2 regions of the Knoellia sp. B-D-2 genome follow, and region 1 is predicted to be linked to the other one. Evidence: predicted binding sites of a transcription regulator. Region 1 holds the regulator's gene; the other holds the start of a gene.
The links. The regulator LexA, encoded in region 1, represses DNA repair genes until DNA is damaged. The targets are predictions, from matches to a motif close to TCGAACANNTGTTCGA.
Positions count from the first base shown of each region.

Region 2: AC3EU2_RS12850 (HNH endonuclease signature motif containing protein) is a predicted target of LexA. The motif match lies at 2,897-2,912, and genes of this name have one in related genera.

Region 1 is NZ_CM173189.1:181,650-189,746, forward strand. Features, by position in the region: gene AC3EU2_RS00835 (winged helix DNA-binding domain-containing protein) at 1-1,120, shown strand, start outside; gene AC3EU2_RS00840 (VOC family protein) at 1,197-1,661, opposite strand; gene AC3EU2_RS00845 (LysM peptidoglycan-binding domain-containing protein) at 1,844-2,248, opposite strand; gene lexA (transcriptional repressor LexA) at 2,433-3,179, shown strand; gene AC3EU2_RS00855 (Sir2 family NAD-dependent protein deacetylase) at 3,184-4,059, opposite strand; gene AC3EU2_RS00860 (hypothetical protein) at 4,109-4,297, opposite strand; gene AC3EU2_RS00865 (LysR family transcriptional regulator) at 4,434-5,372, shown strand; gene AC3EU2_RS00870 (ComEC/Rec2 family competence protein) at 5,433-7,856, opposite strand; gene AC3EU2_RS00875 (ComEA family DNA-binding protein) at 7,853-8,097, opposite strand, start outside.
Region 2 is NZ_CM173189.1:2,711,805-2,719,901, forward strand. Features, by position in the region: gene AC3EU2_RS12845 (vWA domain-containing protein) at 1-908, opposite strand, end outside; gene AC3EU2_RS12850 (HNH endonuclease signature motif containing protein) at 1,006-2,883, opposite strand; gene AC3EU2_RS12855 (hypothetical protein) at 3,034-3,648, opposite strand; gene AC3EU2_RS12860 (coenzyme F420-0:L-glutamate ligase) at 3,645-4,805, opposite strand; gene cofD (2-phospho-L-lactate transferase) at 4,810-5,778, opposite strand; gene AC3EU2_RS12870 (WhiB family transcriptional regulator) at 5,979-6,242, shown strand; gene AC3EU2_RS12875 (glycosyltransferase) at 6,262-8,097, shown strand, end outside.

The sequences.
Region 1 (8,097 bases):
AACCGTCACCCACGCGTGGGTGCTCCGGCGACGCCTGGCCGTCCAGCGCCTCGCGGCCGCTCCGCTCCCCCACGCCGCCGACGCCGTCCGGCTCCTCACCTGCGTGCAGAGCCAGGACGCGCCGCTCGCGGCCCACTCCCTCGCGATGCGCTCGCGCAACACGACGTGTGCCGGTGTGCTGGCCGCGCAGTCGGCTGGCGGCTGGGTGCGCACCCACGTCCTGCGGCCCACCTGGCACCACGTCGTGCCCGAGGACCTCCGCTGGATCCAGTCGCTCACCGGCGCCAAGGTCGAGGCGTCGGCCGCGTCACGCCACCGCCAGCTCGGGGTCACTCCGGAGGTCAAGGACCGCGGCATCGAGCTGCTCCACCAGCTGCTCGCCGACGGTCGCACCATGACCCGCAAGGAGCTCGGTCCGGCCTTCTCCGACGCCGGGCTGCCCGGGCCGGGCGAGGCCATGGCCCACCAGCTCATGACGGCCGAGGTGCGCTCGGTCATCTGCTCGGGGCCGCCGCGCGGGGTCGAGCACACCTACGCCCTCGTCGACGACGTCGTCGCGCGCGCGGACTCCGACGGGTGGTCCCGCGAGCAGGCCGCCGTCGAGCTGACCCACCGCTTCTACGCCGGGCACGGACCCGCCTCCGAACGCGACCTGCAGCGGTGGAGTGGCATGACGCTCACCGAGATCCGTTCCGCCACAGCCGAGCTCACCACCTCCGCGACGTTGCGGTCCTCGCGCCCGCTCGAGCAGGTCGAGTGCCAGGACGAGACCCTGTGGTTCGACCCGTCGGTGTCGGCGCGCACGACCCGGCCGCACCGGGCCTACCTCCTGTCGACGTTCGACGAGGCGGCCCTCACCTACCCGAGCACGGGGTTCCTCCGTCGCAACCGCGACGCGGACCGGACGCGCCTGATGTCTGAGGCCGGTGGCGGGATCGTCGTCGTCGACGGACACGACGTCGGCACCTTCAAGCGCACGGTGGGGCCGAAGCAGGCCGTCGTCACGGTGCGACCCGAGGTCGACCTCACCGCCGCCGAACGCGACGGCATCGCCGAGGCAGCCGAGCGTCTCGCCGCCTTCCACGAGCGCCCCCTCGACCTCGTCCTCACCAGCCCCTGACCCCCCGCTCCCCGTCCCCAACTCGCCAATTCCCCCGTTGGGCACGCGACACGCCGGGCGCGAAACGGCACGCGAATCAGCCGGCGGTGTCGAAGCCCTCTCGCTGGGCGCGCTCGTGCGACTCAGCCGTCTCCTCGAAGAGGGTGACGGTGAGGTCGGCGGGTGCCTCGAGCCGGGAGTTGAGCGACTTCCACGGCGTGAGGACCGGCTCGGCGACGACGGTCGCGCCGGCGTCCTCGGCGTCGCGGGTGGACCGCTCGGCGTCGTCGACCTCGAACGCGATCCGGATCCGCGGGCTCGGGGTCCCGCCGGCCTCGACGGCGTCGATCGCGACCTTGTGCGCCGGGCTGGCGATCTCGAAGGTCGCCCGACCAGCCTCGAGGATCGCGACCCGGTCCTCACCACCCTCGGAGAACGCGGCGATCTCGTCCATGCCGAGGACGTCGCGGTAGAACCGCACCGCCTCGTCGTAGTCGGCCGCCTCGACGACGACCCGCAGCTGCCTCACCCTCTGGATGCGCTCGGTGCTCTCGGTGCTCATGCCAAGGTCAAGGGCGGCGCCGCCGCCGATGTTCCGCGGCGCGCCCTCGGACCGGGCAAAACGCAAAGGGCGCCCCGCGCAGCTGTCCGCGGGGCGCCCTTCGTACTGAGTCGGCGAGGGGTCGAGGCTCTGCCATGGACTCAGGACCGAGCCGGGGTCGAAGCGGCTCGGAGTCGTGGTCGTCAGCCCTGCGGGATGACGATCTGCTGGCCGGCGCGGACCTGGGCGCTGCTGAGACCGTTGGCCAGCTGCAGCTCGGCGACGGCCGAGGCGATCGACGTGCCGGTCATGTGCTCGGCGGCGATCTCCGACAGCGTCTGGCCCTGCTCGACGGTGATGCGCTCCGGGGTCGAGGAGGCCGCGGCGCCCCCGGTGAGGCCGACGAACGCCGCGACGAGGGCGATGAGCAGGACGGTGCTCGTGAGGGCCAGGCGCCCGCCCCGGGTCAGCCGGAGGGCCGGCCGGGGAGCCACGGTGACGGCCTCGCCGGTGGGGACGAGGACGAGGCGCGGACGCTCCGGGCGACGCATCGGGAGCGGGACGGCATACCCCGCCGCGGTGCCGTCGAGGGCCGCTGCTGCACTCATGGAGTCCTCCTGGGTCGAAAGAACGTTCGATAGAACGTCTGTACGATGTCTAGCACGGATGTTCGAGGACTTCAAGACACGCGTCGAACAGGTGTTTGATCCGTCCGCCCGAACTCCGTACGCTGTGGTCATGTCAGGAAGCCAATCAGGCACCACTGACACCACTGGTTTCAGAGGAGACGAGATGAGCGACAAGAGCGGCCCCCCCGACGCCGACGTCCACCAGCTGCCTGACCGCGACCCCGGCGACGGCACGCTCACGGTGCGGCAGCGCAAGGTCCTCGACGTCATCCGCAACTCGGTCGACCGCCGCGGCTACCCGCCGAGCATGCGCGAGATCGGCCAGGCCGTGGGCCTCACCTCCCCCAGCTCGGTCTCGCACCAGCTGCACGCCCTCGAGAAGAAGGGCTACCTGCGGCGCGACCCCAACCGGCCACGGGCGATCGAGGTCATCTCCCCCGACACCCCGAGCGACATCCGCGGCTACCGCGGTGGCGCCACCCCGGACGACGTGGACGCCGACCTCGACCCGACCGGCTCGGGCGACGCGCGGCCCGAGGCGAGCTACGTGCCCGTCCTCGGCCGGATCGCCGCCGGCGTGCCGATCATGGCCGAGGAGATGGTCGACGACGTCTTCCCGCTGCCGAAGCAGATCGTCGGCGAGGGCTCGCTCTTCCTGCTCAAGGTCGTCGGTGACTCGATGGTCGATGCGGCAATCTGCGACGGCGACTGGGTCGTCGTCCGGCAGCAGCCGAGCGCCGACAACGGCGACATCGTCGCGGCGATGCTCGACAACGAGGCGACGGTCAAGACGTTCAAGCGCAAGGACGGCAAGGTCTGGCTCATGCCGCACAACCCGGCCTTCGACCCGATCGACGGCGACCACGCGACGGTCCTCGGCAAGGTCACGGCCGTCCTGCGCCGGATCTGAGGGGTCACGCCACCTGGGCCTGGACGGCACGGGTGAGCGCGGCGAGTGTGACGCCGAGCGGCGCATCGATCCGGTGCGTCGTCTCGGCGTCCCCGCGTGTGGGGCCCCTCGTGATGACGACGACGGGTATGCCGCGTGCTGCCGCCCGCCGAACGAACCGGTAGCCGCTCATCACCTTGAGCGACGACCCGAGGACGACGAGTGCGGACGCCGCCTCGGTGAGCGCGTAGCACTGCTCGACGCGGGGCTTGGGGACGGCGCCGCCGAAGAAGACGACGTCGGGTTTGAGGGTGTCGGCGTCGCACGCCAGGCACCGGGGCGTGACGAAGGTGGTGACGGCGTCGTCGGCGAGGACGATGTCGCCGTCCGGGCGGATCTGGCTGCTCACCCGGGAGCCGTCGACCACGGCCCCGAGGGCGCGTGAGGCGAAGTCGGGGTTGGCGTCGTCCATGAGCGCCTGGAGCAGACCGCGGTCGACCCGGCCCTCGCAGGTGAGGCAGACGACCTCGGCCAGCGACCCGTGCAGCTCGATGACCTCACGGGTGCCGGCGTCCTGGTGCAGACCGTCGACGTTCTGGGTGATGACGGCTCCGAGCGCCCCGGCGCGTTGGAGGTCGGTGACGGCGAGGTGGCCGTCGTTGGGCTCGGCCGCGCTGAAGCGCTGCCAGCCGATGAAGCTGCGCGCCCAGTAGCGCTGCCGCGCCTCGCTGGTCGCCGTGAACTCCTGGTGTGACATCGGCGTGACCCGGCGGTTGCCGTCGGGGCCGCGGTAGTCGGGGATGCCGCTCTCGGTCGACATGCCGGCACCGGTGAGGACGAGCGCCGGGCCGGTTTCGCGCAGCAGCGACGCGACCTCGCGGACCGACACCTCAGGGCTCACCCCGACATCGTAAGTGGTCGTCCTGACGTCGCCCCAGGGTCACGCGAGGTCACTCGCCGGGGCAGGCGTTCTGGTGGACCAGGGCGGCGGTGAGCATCCAGCGCCAGTCCACCGCCGAGGAGCCGCCGTAGGAGCCGGCGCCGCACGCGCACTTCCAGTGCCACCGCCCGAGGCCGTCGCACGTGACGTCCGGGTGGTGGCTGCGGCGGGCGGTCCGCCGGCGGTTCGTCGTCCTCATGCCCATCAGGAGGGCGCACCTCGGCCGCTGATACACCCGAGGGACGAGCGTCGCCGCCGCGCGCCCGTGGGCGTGCGACATCAGGGATTGAACCGTCCCGATGGATCTCGATAACTTCTGGTTATAGGATGGCCGCATGATCGATGCCGCAGGACTCCGGGTCATGCGCGCCATCGCCGACGAAGGCAGCTTCACGGCGGCGGCGCTCTCCCTCGGCTACTCCCAGCCCGCCATCTCGCAGATGGTCCGCCGTCTCGAGAACCGCACGGGCACGACGCTCGTCGAGCGCGTGGGCCGCAGCGTCCGCCTCACCGAGGCCGGCGCCGTGCTCGCGCGGCACGCCGGTCCGGTGCTCTCGGCCCTCGACGCCGCGGAGGAGGAGGTGGCCGCGATCGCCGGGCTCCGGTCCGGACGCGTGCGCCTCATGGCCTTCCCGTCCGCCTCGGCCACGCTCGTCCCCAAGGCCCTCGCGAAGGTCAAGGCGAAGCACCCGGGCGTCTCGATCACCTTCAGCGAGGGCGAGCCGCGCGAGTCGCTCGCCGCGCTGCGCGCCGGTGAGTGCGACCTCGCGGTCGCGTTCGTCTACGAGGGAACGGACCTCGGCCGCGGGGAGGAGGACCTCGAGGCGTTCGTCACCACCCCGCTGCTCGACGACGAGGTCCTGCTCGCCGTCCCCCGCACGCACGCGCTGGCGACCTCGACGAAGGTCGACATGGCCGCGCTCGAGGACGAGACCTGGATCGCCGGCTGCCCCCGGTGCCGTGGCCACCTCCTGCAGCTCGCGAGCACCGCCGGTTACGTGCCGGACGTCGCCTACGAGACCGAGGACTACGTCGCCGTCATGGGGCTCATCGCCGAGGGCCTCGGCATCGCCGTCATCCCCGACCTCATCCTCAGGACCGTCCACCACGAGGACGTCGTCGCCCTGCCGATGACCCCCGCGTCGCGGCGCCACATCGTCGCCGTGACGACCCCGGACCTGCAGCGGGTCCCTGCCGTCAGGGCCACCCTCGACGCGCTCGTGGAGAGCGCCGACGCGGCGACGAAGAAGGCCGCGCAGTCGGCCGTCCGCTGACCCGTCGGCACCCTCTGGCGCCGAGGCGGTCGGGCCGGCGCCCCTGTGGTGCAGGGGGGCTCACCTCTCGGTGACCACCTCGATCCGGCCGTCACGCTCGACGAGGGCGATGTGGCCGCGCTCGTCGGTGCGGTGCACGGCATACCCGTTGCGCTGCATCATCGTCAGGTGCGCCGCCGTCGGGTGTCCGTAGTCGTTGTCCTCCCCGACGCTCACCACGGCGACCGGCGCACGCACGGCGGCCATGAGCCCGGCATCGAGGTTCGCGCTCCCGTGGTGCGGCGTCTTCACGACGTCGAGATCCTGCGCGACGGCGGCCATCGACGGGTCACGTCGGAGCCGGAGAAGCAGGTCGTGCGCCGCCTCGCGTTCGACGTCCCCGAGCAGGAGGGCGTCGACCGCGCCGACGTGGACGGCGAGGACCACGCTCGCGTTGTTGGGCACCGACCCCGCGGCGATGCGTCGCGCCGGCGCCCACACCTCCGCGGTGACGTCACCGAAGGTGAGCCGGTCGCCGGCAGCCAGGACGGACAGCGGTATGCCGTGTGCTCTCGTCCAGTCCGTCACCTCACCGACCTGGTGGGCGGGGTCTCCGACGGGTGACGTGAACACCTGACCGACGGTTCGGTCGTCGAGCACCCCGGGCAGCCCCTCGACGTGGTCCGCGTGGAAGTGGGTGAGCACGACCGCGTCCACCACCTCGACGTCGAGGTCCGCGAGGCAGCCGTCGACGCGCGGTGGGTCCGGGCCGGTGTCCACGACCAGTGCTCGGCCGGGTCCGGTGCGGATGACGGCCGCATCACCCTGCCCGACGTCGCAGAAGACGATCCGCCAACCGTCCGCCGGCCACGTGATGATGCGCGTCGGCATCGTCACCGCCACGGTGAGCGCGACGACGGCCAGGGCCACCAGCGGTCGGAGCAGGGTGACCCGCGCCAGCCAGCGCCCTGACAGGACGGCGAGGACGGTGAGGCCGGCGAGGAGCAGGGCTCCCAGCACGCCGTCGGGCCACGGCATCGTCCCACCCGGGACCTCCGCCATGACCCGCGCCGTCCTCGCGATGCCGAGCGTGGGCAGGGCGCCGAGCCAGGCGATGAGCTCGGCCGGTCGGTCGGCGACGACGGAGACGACCGCGGCGCACACCCCCGCGATCGTGGCGGGAGCGACCAGCGGCGCCGCCACGAGGTTCGCGAGGACACCGACGACGCTGACCGATCCCTGGAGCAGCACGACGATCGGCGCGCACATCGCCTGTGCCGCAACGGGAATGGCGATCGCCGGCCCGAGCAGTGCCAGGCGGGACGGGAGGTGGGTGGCGATGGCGTCACCCCACGGGCGGGTGAAGAGGAGCAGCCCGAGCGTCGCGAGGGCGGACAGGGCGAACCCGAACGAGCGCGCCATCCACGGGTCGACGACGAGCACGACGACGATGGCGCCGGCGAGCACCGGGATCCCGGCCCGGCGCCGCGACCGGCTGACGCCGAGCAGGCCGATGAGCCCCATGGCCGCGGCGCGCACGACGCTGGGTTCGGGGCGGGCGAGGACGACGAAGCCGACGATGGTGAGGGCGACCACGACCGGACGCCAGCGACGGCGCACTCCCACGAGGACGCACAGGGCGAGGACCATCCCGCCGACGACCGCGATGTTCGAGCCCGAGACGGCGGTCAGGTGGGTCATCCCCGTCGCCTGCATCGCCGCGGTGAGGTCGGGTGGGGTGCGGCTGGTGTCCCCGATGACGAGCCCCGGCATCAGCCCGCGTGCGTCGGCGGGCGTCGGGTCGACGGCGCGGCGCAGGCCTGCCCGGAGGTGCTCGGCCACCTGGGCGACCCGACCGGCCGGGTCCACCACCGTCACCCGCGTGACCCGGAGCACCGCGAGCTCCGACGCGCCCGGCTGAGGAGGCCCGAGCCGACCGCGGAGCCGGACGCGGTCGTGCCACCGCACGGCGAGGAGCGCCTCGGAGCCGTGCACCGCCACGGGTGCGTGGGCGGCGGTGGTACGACCGCGGCCGGTCACCTCGTGGGCGGACGCCCGGAGCATGACGACCGGCTCCCGGCCGGCCCTCGGGGCGGGGGTGAACGGGTCGGAGGTCACCGTCGCGTCCAGCATCACGGCCGCCCGTGCGGCCGTGAGGGTGTCGAGGTCCCCGGTGGCCCGGAGCGCGTGCTGGCCGACTCCCGCCACCTGGAGGAGCAGGGCGACGCCGAGGACGAGCAGCACGCCGCGCCGCCAGGACGCAGGACACCACGACGCAGCCCGCCACGACGCGGGCCACCACGACGCGCGTCGCACCACGGCCGCAGCCAGTCCTGCCCCCACGCCTGCGACCAGCAGCCCGCAGACCGCCCACCGCCAGGTCGGGGGCCGGGTCAGCGTCGTCGCGAGCAGGGCCCAGCCGACGAGAGCCGGGACGAGCAGGCGGAGGTCGCTGGCGTGGACGACCTCCCGCTGCCACTCCCCCGGCGTCGTCGCCTCCCTCACAGCGTCACCTTCGGGGTGAGCTGCGAGAGGAGCGTGTCGCCGATGCCGCTGACCTCGCCGAGCTCCTCGACGCTCGTGAACCGGCCGTGCTCGGTGCGCCAGTCGATGATCCGCTGGGCGAGCACGGGTCCCACGCCCGGCAGCGTGTCGAGCGTGGACAGGTCGGCGCTGTTGAGCGAGACCAGCCCACCGGAGGCCGAGGCACCTCGCCCGGCTCCGCCACCGCCGGCCGCGCCGCCGC
Region 2 (8,097 bases), 1.3 Mb from region 1:
CGGATGGCCGAGGCGAGCCGGCCCCCGTCGGTCACCCCGACGTTGGCGACGCCGTCCGAGGCGAGGATGACGACGTTCGTCGCGTCCGCCCGGTGGGCCGAGCGGGCTTGGTCGTAGCCGAGGAGGAGCCCGGCTTCGAGGTTGGTGCTGCCACCGGCCCTGAGTCGGTCGATGGCGGCGAGGATCTCGTCCGCCCGCCGCACGGGCGTGGGTTCGAGCAGCGGCGTGGCATTGGTCTCGTAGGTGACGATGGCGATGGTGTCGCTCGGGCGGAGACTCCCGACGAGGAGTGCGAGAGAGGCCTTCACGAGGCCGAGGCGTTCGCGGATGTCCATCGAGCCGGACGTGTCCACGACCATCGTCAGGGCCACGGGCCGCCACTCCTCCGGGTCGATCTCGCGGGCCTGGAGGCCGATCCGCACCAGCCGGGTCCCGCCCGTTCCGGATGGCGCCGCGGACTGGTCGGAGCGCAGCTCGAGGTCCTGTCGTTCGGGGTGGGGGAAGCCGCTGTCGAACGAGTTCACCCACTCCTCGGCTCGCACGGACTCCGGCGGCGGGAGGTGCCCGTCCGCGAGCAGGGTCCGGGCCACACGGTACGAGCCAGTGTCCACGTCGGCCGCGAACGTCGACCGGGGGTTTTCGCGGGTGTCGACGAACCCCTGGGTGCCCGCGTCGACGAAGGTGTTGTCGTCAAGGAGCCCGGGCTCGCTCGGTGCGGGCAGGGGCAGCGCGGTGCCGCCCGAACCGTTCTGGCCCGCCATGGGTCCGGCGGCCTGACCGGAGACGCTCCCTGACGCCGTGTCGTCCTGCTGCTCGGAGTAGGTGTCGTAGTACTTCTTCGCGTCCGGGGACGCGTCGTCCCCACCTGTGGCCGAACACCCGGAGGCGACGACGACGATGCTAACCATCCATGCTGCGTGACGGGGTCTCATGCGGCTGGGACGAGACTTGGGGTCTCCATGGTTCCGGCCGTTGCCGAACCGCAACACAGGCAAGTGCCTCAAGTCAGAACGGCGGGTCGTCCGAGGGGTCCGGCGGAGCGCTTCTGGGGGTGGGGATGTCGACGAGGACGGGCGTGATGTCGGTGTGCCAGTCGATGCGTACGGGTGGGCGGGGTCGGGTGTCGGCCTCGGCGAGGTCGAGCAGCCGGGTGAGGCTGAGCTCGAGGAGGGTGGGGATGAGTGCTGGGTCGGCGGGTCGCGCGACGGGTGCTGCCGTGGCTGGGGATTGGGCGTCGCCGTGGGCGTGCTCGTCCGCCACTGCGGCGCGGGTGGGTGCGGGTGCGGGGTGGTGGATGCGGTCGAGGTGGTCGACGGGGTGGGTGTCGGTGGTGTGGCCGGTGGGGTCGGTCCAGTGCACGGTGCCGTCGGGGTCGAGGTGGGCGGTCCAGCCGGGTCGTTGCTTGACGCGGTGGTGGCGCCGGCAGAGGCAGATGAGGTTCGTGGCGGTGGTGGCCCCGGTGGGCCAGGGGGTGACGTGGTCGAGGTCGCAGGAGCGGGCGTTGACGGCGCAGCCGGGGAAGCGGCAGTGTCCGTCGCGCAGGCGGATGAGGCGTTGGAGTGCGGGGGAGGGTCGGTAGCGGTCCTCGACCGTGCCCGGTGGGGGTGGTCTCAGGTCGCAGGGGGCGAGGCTCTTGGGGACGGTTCCGGCGACGATGGCGCCGGTGTCGGGGTCGCAGTCCAGTGCGGTGGAGTGAACGATCCGTACGTGGGCGGGGAGCTGGGCCAGGTCCACGGTCGTCGTGCCCGGTCGTCCGAGCCCGCCGAGCTCGACGACCCCGCGCCGGGCAGCACCATCGGCCCGGGTGACCGCGTCGCGCGGCTCGCCCCGCCCTGCGGGAGTGGCGACGTCGTCGCGGTCCTCACGTTCGGCCCGTGTGGTCGTGTCGCCGGCTGCGTCGCGCGGCGAGGACGCGGGGGTGCGGCGTCCTGCCGTCCTGGTCGTCGCGGAGTCGGCGCGGGCCGCGGGCTCGGGCGCGGGTGCAGGCGCGGGTGCCGGTTCGGGTCCGGCGTCGTCGGTGGCCGGCTCGGTCTCGGTCTGGGTCTGGTCACCGGCTGTGGTGGCGGGGGTGGTGGCGTGGAGGTGGAGGGTGACGTCGGCCTGCTGGAGGATGAGCTGGGCCATGGCGTCCATCCGGGCCTGGTCGAGGGTGAGGGTGGGGTCCTCGGCGCGCAGGTCGCGGGCCAGGGAGTCGACCGCCTGCCACATCACCAGGGACTGCTCGACCGGGACCAGCCCGTCCCACTGGTCGGCGGCGGCGGAGACCGCCCGCCGGATCAGGGAGCGTTCCTTGCGGGCCCGTGCGGCCTCCTTGTCGGCGACCTCGGGGGCCAGGCGGGCGATGAGCCGGCGGGTGCGCGACGCCAACGGTCCGGCCGTCTCGTCCCACCCGCGCGGGTGCTCGAACCGGGCCACGAGCCGGTCGGCGATGTCGTGGGCGACCTGGTCGGGGCAGCGGACCAGCTCCTTGGTGACGACCGCGGCACGCCACTGGTCGAGGTCCCCGGCGCCCATCGCGTCGACGAGCTGCGGGGTGACCCCGACCTGGTGCACCGCGGCCTCGACCCGCCGGGCCGCGACCGGTGCGGAGACCCCGAGCCGGGTCGAGACCAGCGCGGGCGCGTCCTCGGCGACGAACCCCAGGCCGTGCCGGCGCCAGGACCAGCCCTGCTCGGCCTCGTCGTCGCGGACCTCGTCGTGCGCGGCGACGTGCGCGATCGCGCGGGTCTGGATGGCGGAGGCGATGTTGAGCACCTGCTGCGACACCTCCACGGTCTCGAGCAGCTCCTCGACACCCGACGACCCCGCCCCACCCTCGTCCGCGGGCGCCGCGACGGCGGCATACAGCTCCGTCAACGCCACCTTCACCGCCCCGAGATCCATACCCCGATTCTACTCGAACGCACGTTCGCAGACAAGAGTTGTCCACAGTCAATTCGTCTGTGCTGCAAGCGAATCCGTTGATCGGCGGTTGCCTCAGGCCACCTTCGTTCGACCGAAAGGTCGGCCCAGTGGCCGACCCTTGTTCGACCGTCAGTCGACGGGCATCGAGTCCAGCAGGGCCGCCAGCGGGGGAGGGCACGACGCCTCGGCGATGGCGCCGGCGAGAGCCGCCGCAAGCAGCTCCTTGCGCCCGGAGGTCGTGCCGCAGAACCGGTGCAGCTGCTCGTGAGCGGGACGGCCCTGCCACGCGGGCTGGCGGGTGAACGCGGCGAACGCGCCATCGAGCCCCACCTCGGCCAGCACCATGCGCGTTCCGTCGACGCCGAGCGCGCGGATCAGCTCGTCCTCCAGGTCGCGCCGACACACGTGGAAGCCGTGGGCCGGAAGTTCGTCGACCGAGAGAAGGTCCCCGACCCCACCCCCGTCGACCGGCACCCCGTGAACGGCCTCGAGCGCCCGGACGAAGAACGTCGCCTCCCGCTCGTCGCAGAGCCCGACGACGGTGGGGCGGGGGTCGGCTGCTCGTGCCGCTTCGAGGTGGCGACGGATGTTGGTCGCGCCGCCCATGTCGACGAGACGGCAGGGCTCGTCCTCGGGCCGAACCCCTCGCGTGGCCCGCAGTGCGCGTACGGCCGCGACGTCGCTGGTGCCCTCGAGGAGCACCCACGTCCGGCCGCCGTTGGGCGGGTCCGCCGACGAGGTCACGGCACCGGGCGCCGAGGGTTCGGGGTGGCGCGGACCAAGACGTTGATGACTGAGACGGTGATGGTGTCCTCGGCCGTCGGTTCACCCCACCCGATCAGGGCGAGGTCCTCACTGGCAGCCGCGACCTCGAGCCGCTGCGCCAGGCGACCCAGCCGGAAGGCGTCGGACGCGCCGAGCGTCACTGCGGCGAGCGGCTCCCCGTCGGCGGACGCACCGAGCGAGTCGTCCGGGACGTCCAACAGCTCGAGGTCGAGGCTCGCGTCCTCATCGGCCCAGAGGGTGAGGGCGACCACCCGGGACATCCGCGCGGCGAGGGTCTCGGGACCCACCGACCTGATCCCGACGGTGTCCGAGTCCGCTGACCCCGGCGCCACGCCCAGGGCTGCGCGCAGCGCCTCGACGTGACCCAGCGCGAACCAGTCGCCGGCCCCCGTCCGCACGAGCTCCGCTGCACCAGCAACGAGTTCGCCACCCTCGCCCTCGAACCACGCGAGCGGCAGCCCGCGCACGAGCGCCGCGGCCACCCCGTCGGCCTTGCCCTTGACGAGGTCTGCGGCAGAGGCGATCTCGTCGGCCACGGCCCGAGCCGTCACCGCCAGCATCCGTCCGTCGACGTCATCCTCGCCGCGGTGGTCGAGCAGGACGCGCAGCCCGGCCGACCCCAGGGCGAAGTCGGTCAGCCCCTCTCGCCACGGCCGACCCGCCGTGTCGCTGAGGACCACGGCGACAGGTGCGCGGGACGGCATACCGGCTTGTGAGAGCAGGGACCCACGAAGGTCACGGGCGCACGCGTCCGGGTCGTGGGGAAGGAGGAGCAGGTCACCCGACGGCCCGGTGTTGGAGGCGTCGACGCCGGCGGCGGCCATGACCGGTCCGGCCAGCGCCTCGACGACCCGGGTCACCTGCTCGCCAGAGGCGCGCTCGGCGACGACTCGGCTCGACTCGCGCAGCACGACCTCGGCCTTGCCCGCGGCAGCGGCAGCGCCAGATGCCCTGAGCCCCAACGCCTTCGAGACCACCTTGCTCGACACGACGACGACGTCACCGGCCGCGAGGGAGTCGGGCCCGAGCGCTGCCAGCAGGAGCGCCGCGACGTCGTCACCCGTCCGCACCTCGGGGACCCCGAGCAGCGGGACGATCGTCAGGGAGGCGGTCACGCGGTCACCGTCGGACGCGCTCGGCGAGGGCGAGGAGGTCGGCCGCCATCGCTGCGGTCGCGTCGACGTCGGTCATGAGGAGCGGCCCTCCGTGGACGGCGGTCTCGACGCCACGGACCCTCACCGACGCGTCGGCGGGGTCGACCAGCCACCCGTCGAGGAAGTCCGCGTAGAGCCCCGCCACCGCGGCGCTCGTCGAGTCGACGCCGATGGCCGACAGGCACGCGTCGGCGTGCCCGCGCACGGGTCGTCCGGAGATGAGCGGCGAGACGCCGACGACGGGCGCGTTCGAGCCGCGCAGCGCGTCGCGGACGCCGGGAACGCCAAGGATGATGCCGATCGACACGACCGGGTTGCTGGGCGGCAGCACGATGACGTCGGCATCGCGCAACGCGTCGAGGACACCCGGCGCGGCAGCCGCCCGGTCCAGTCCGGCGACGACGAACCGCGACGCCGGCACCGCGGCACGCAGCCGGACCCACCACTCCTGGAAGTGCACGGCCCGCTGCGTCTCACCCTCGTCGAGGACGACGTGGGTCTCGACCGGGGTGTCGGTCATGGGCAGCAGCGTGATCCGCTGCTCCGGCAGGCCCCACCGCGCGGCGAGGCGGGCGGTCACCTCCGACGCGGTCTGCCCCTGAGCCAGCCACTGGGACCGGACGATGTGCGTCCCGAGGTCGAGGTCGCCGAGGGTGAACCACTGGGGGAGGGCGCCGTAGGCCTCGAGCTCGCCCTGAACCCGCGTCGACTCGTCGGCCCGGCCCCAACCCTGCTCCTCGTCGATGCCGCCCCCGAGGGTGTAGAGCAGCGTGTCGACGTCGGGGCACACGCGCAGCCCGAAGAGGCTGATGTCGTCGCCGGTGTTGGCGATGACGGTGATATCGGACTCCGGTGAGACACGGTCGAGATGGGCCCGCAGCCCCCTGATGAAGCGCGCTCCGCCGACGCCGCCCGCGAGGGCTGTGATTCGCATGCGGGACAGTCTGACCCACCGGCGAGTCGCCCCGACACGCCGGTTCGCGACCCACCCGCGGTACTGATAGCAGATCTCCGCTTGACGAATGGGTATGACACGCGTGTAATTTCATCATTGTGTTCCAGCAGACGTCCCCTCGGTCGAGGGAAGAAAGTCTGGATCACGAGTTGGGTCGCAGAAGGGTCGAGGAGGCAGCGATGCACGAGTTGACGTTGGTCGACGCCATGGGGGACGAAGAGACGGTCCTGTCCTGGCAGGAGCGCAGCCTGTGCGCACAGACGGATCCGGAGGCGTTCTTCCCCGAGAAGGGCGGCTCCACCCGTGAGGCGAAGAAGGTGTGCGTCGGCTGTGACGTGCGCCCGGAGTGCCTCGAGTACGCCCTGGCAAACGATGAGCGCTTCGGCATCTGGGGCGGTCTGTCCGAGCGGGAGCGTCGCAAGCTGAAGAAGCGCGCCGTCTGACCGGTCGCGCGACCACTCCATGACGCTGACGACTGCCGCCGTGCTGCCCGACGCCCCCGCCCCCCTGAACGGGCCGGTCGTCCAGGCCGTCGTCGTCACGTCCGGGACCCACTCCGGTCTGCGCGCGCTCCTCGACTCCCTGGCTGCCTCCGCGGCCCGACCTGACCGCGTCGTCGTCCTCGACCGGTCCGGGCCCGACGGGTCCGCCTCCGCCGCCGACCTCGTCGCCTCGGCGACGTCCCCCTCCTTCCCCGTCGAGCACGTCGGCGTCGACCCCCGTATGCCGGATCGCGCGGCGGTGACGCACTGGGTCAGGTCCGCCGACCTCGCCGACGACGACCTCGTCTGGGTCCTGCCCGTCGGCTGCGTCCCCGAGCCCCAGGCCCTGACCCGCCTGCTCGCGGCGCACCGTCGGAGCCCGTCCGTCGGCGTCGTCGGACCCAAGCACGTCGACGCCTCCGACCCGGGGCGGCTCCGCTCCGTCGGCATCACTGTCACCCGCACCGGGCGCGTCGTCGAGGACCCGCCGCTCGGTGAGCCGGACCAGGGCCAGTACGACCTGCGCCGCGACGTCATCGCCGTCCCCCTCGCCGGCCTCGTCGCGACGGTCCGGGTCCTGCGCGAGCTCGGGTGGGAGCTGTCCTTCGGCGACCTGGGGGGCGACCTCGACCTCGGCTGGCGGGCGCAGCTCGCGGGCCACCGGGTCGTCGTGGCTCCGGACGCGCGGCTGCGCTCCGTCGCGTCCCTCGGGCTGGCGACCGCCACGACACCGGCGCGACGCCGCGCCGCCCGCCGGGTGGCCCTGACCCTTGCACCGTCGTGGCAGGCGCCCTTCCTCGCGCTCTGGGTCCTCGTCAGCTCGGTGGCGGCCGGCTTCGGCCTGCTCCTCCTCAAGCGGCCACGCGCCGCCGCGCAGACGTTCGCCGACCTCGGCGCCCTCAACCCCGTCGCCGGGGTGCTCGCCCGAGTCCGCGGCCGCGGGTCGCGCGAGCTCGGCCACGGCGACATCGACACCCTCTTCGTCCCCGGCTCCCTCGTCGTGCGGCGCGCGCTCGACCGCGCGCACGAGGCCATCGTGGCTCCCACGCGACTGCCCGACGAGGGCTCGCGCGACGACGAGTCCTCCTCGCTGTCCCGGGTCCTGGCCCACCCCGCCGCACTGGCGGTCGTGGCCGTCCTCGCCGTGGTCGTCGCCGCGGGACGCGAGATCGGCGGCGACCTCCTCGGCCGCCTCGGATCAGGGGTCACCGGAGGCGAGCTCGTCGCGAGCCCCGCGACCTCGGGCAGCCTGTGGAGTGCCGCGTTCGACGGATGGCACGGCACCGGGCTCGGTGGCGACGGAGCGGTCAGCCCGGCGCTCGCGCTGCTCGCCGTCCCCACGTGGCTGGTCGAGCAGCTCCCCGGCGGGTCGGACGTCACGTCGCCCGCCGGCGCGCTCGTCGGGGCCCTCCTCGTCCTCACGCTGCCCCTCGCGGCGCTGTCGGCCTACGCCTCCTCCCGCGTGCTCACGACCTCCCGCGCCCTGCGCGGGGTCGCTGCCGTCCTCTGGGCCACCACGGGCGCGGCCGGTGCCTCCGTCGCCCAGGGCCGGCTGGGCGCCCTCGTCGCCCTCATCCTGCTCCCGGTGGTGCTGGGCGGGATCGTCCTCGTTGCCCGCCCGACCGGTACCGCGACGGGAGCCTTCGCCACGGCACTCGGCGCCGCCGTGCTGGGAGCCTTCGCACCCCCGCTGCTCGCCCTCGTCGTGCTCTGCTGCCTCGGGGTCGCCGTGTTCTGCGGGGCAGCCGCCCGGGCCCGCGCCCTCGTCCCGGCGGTCGTCGCGCCGCTGCTCCTCGGCCCCTGGCTGGCCGACCTC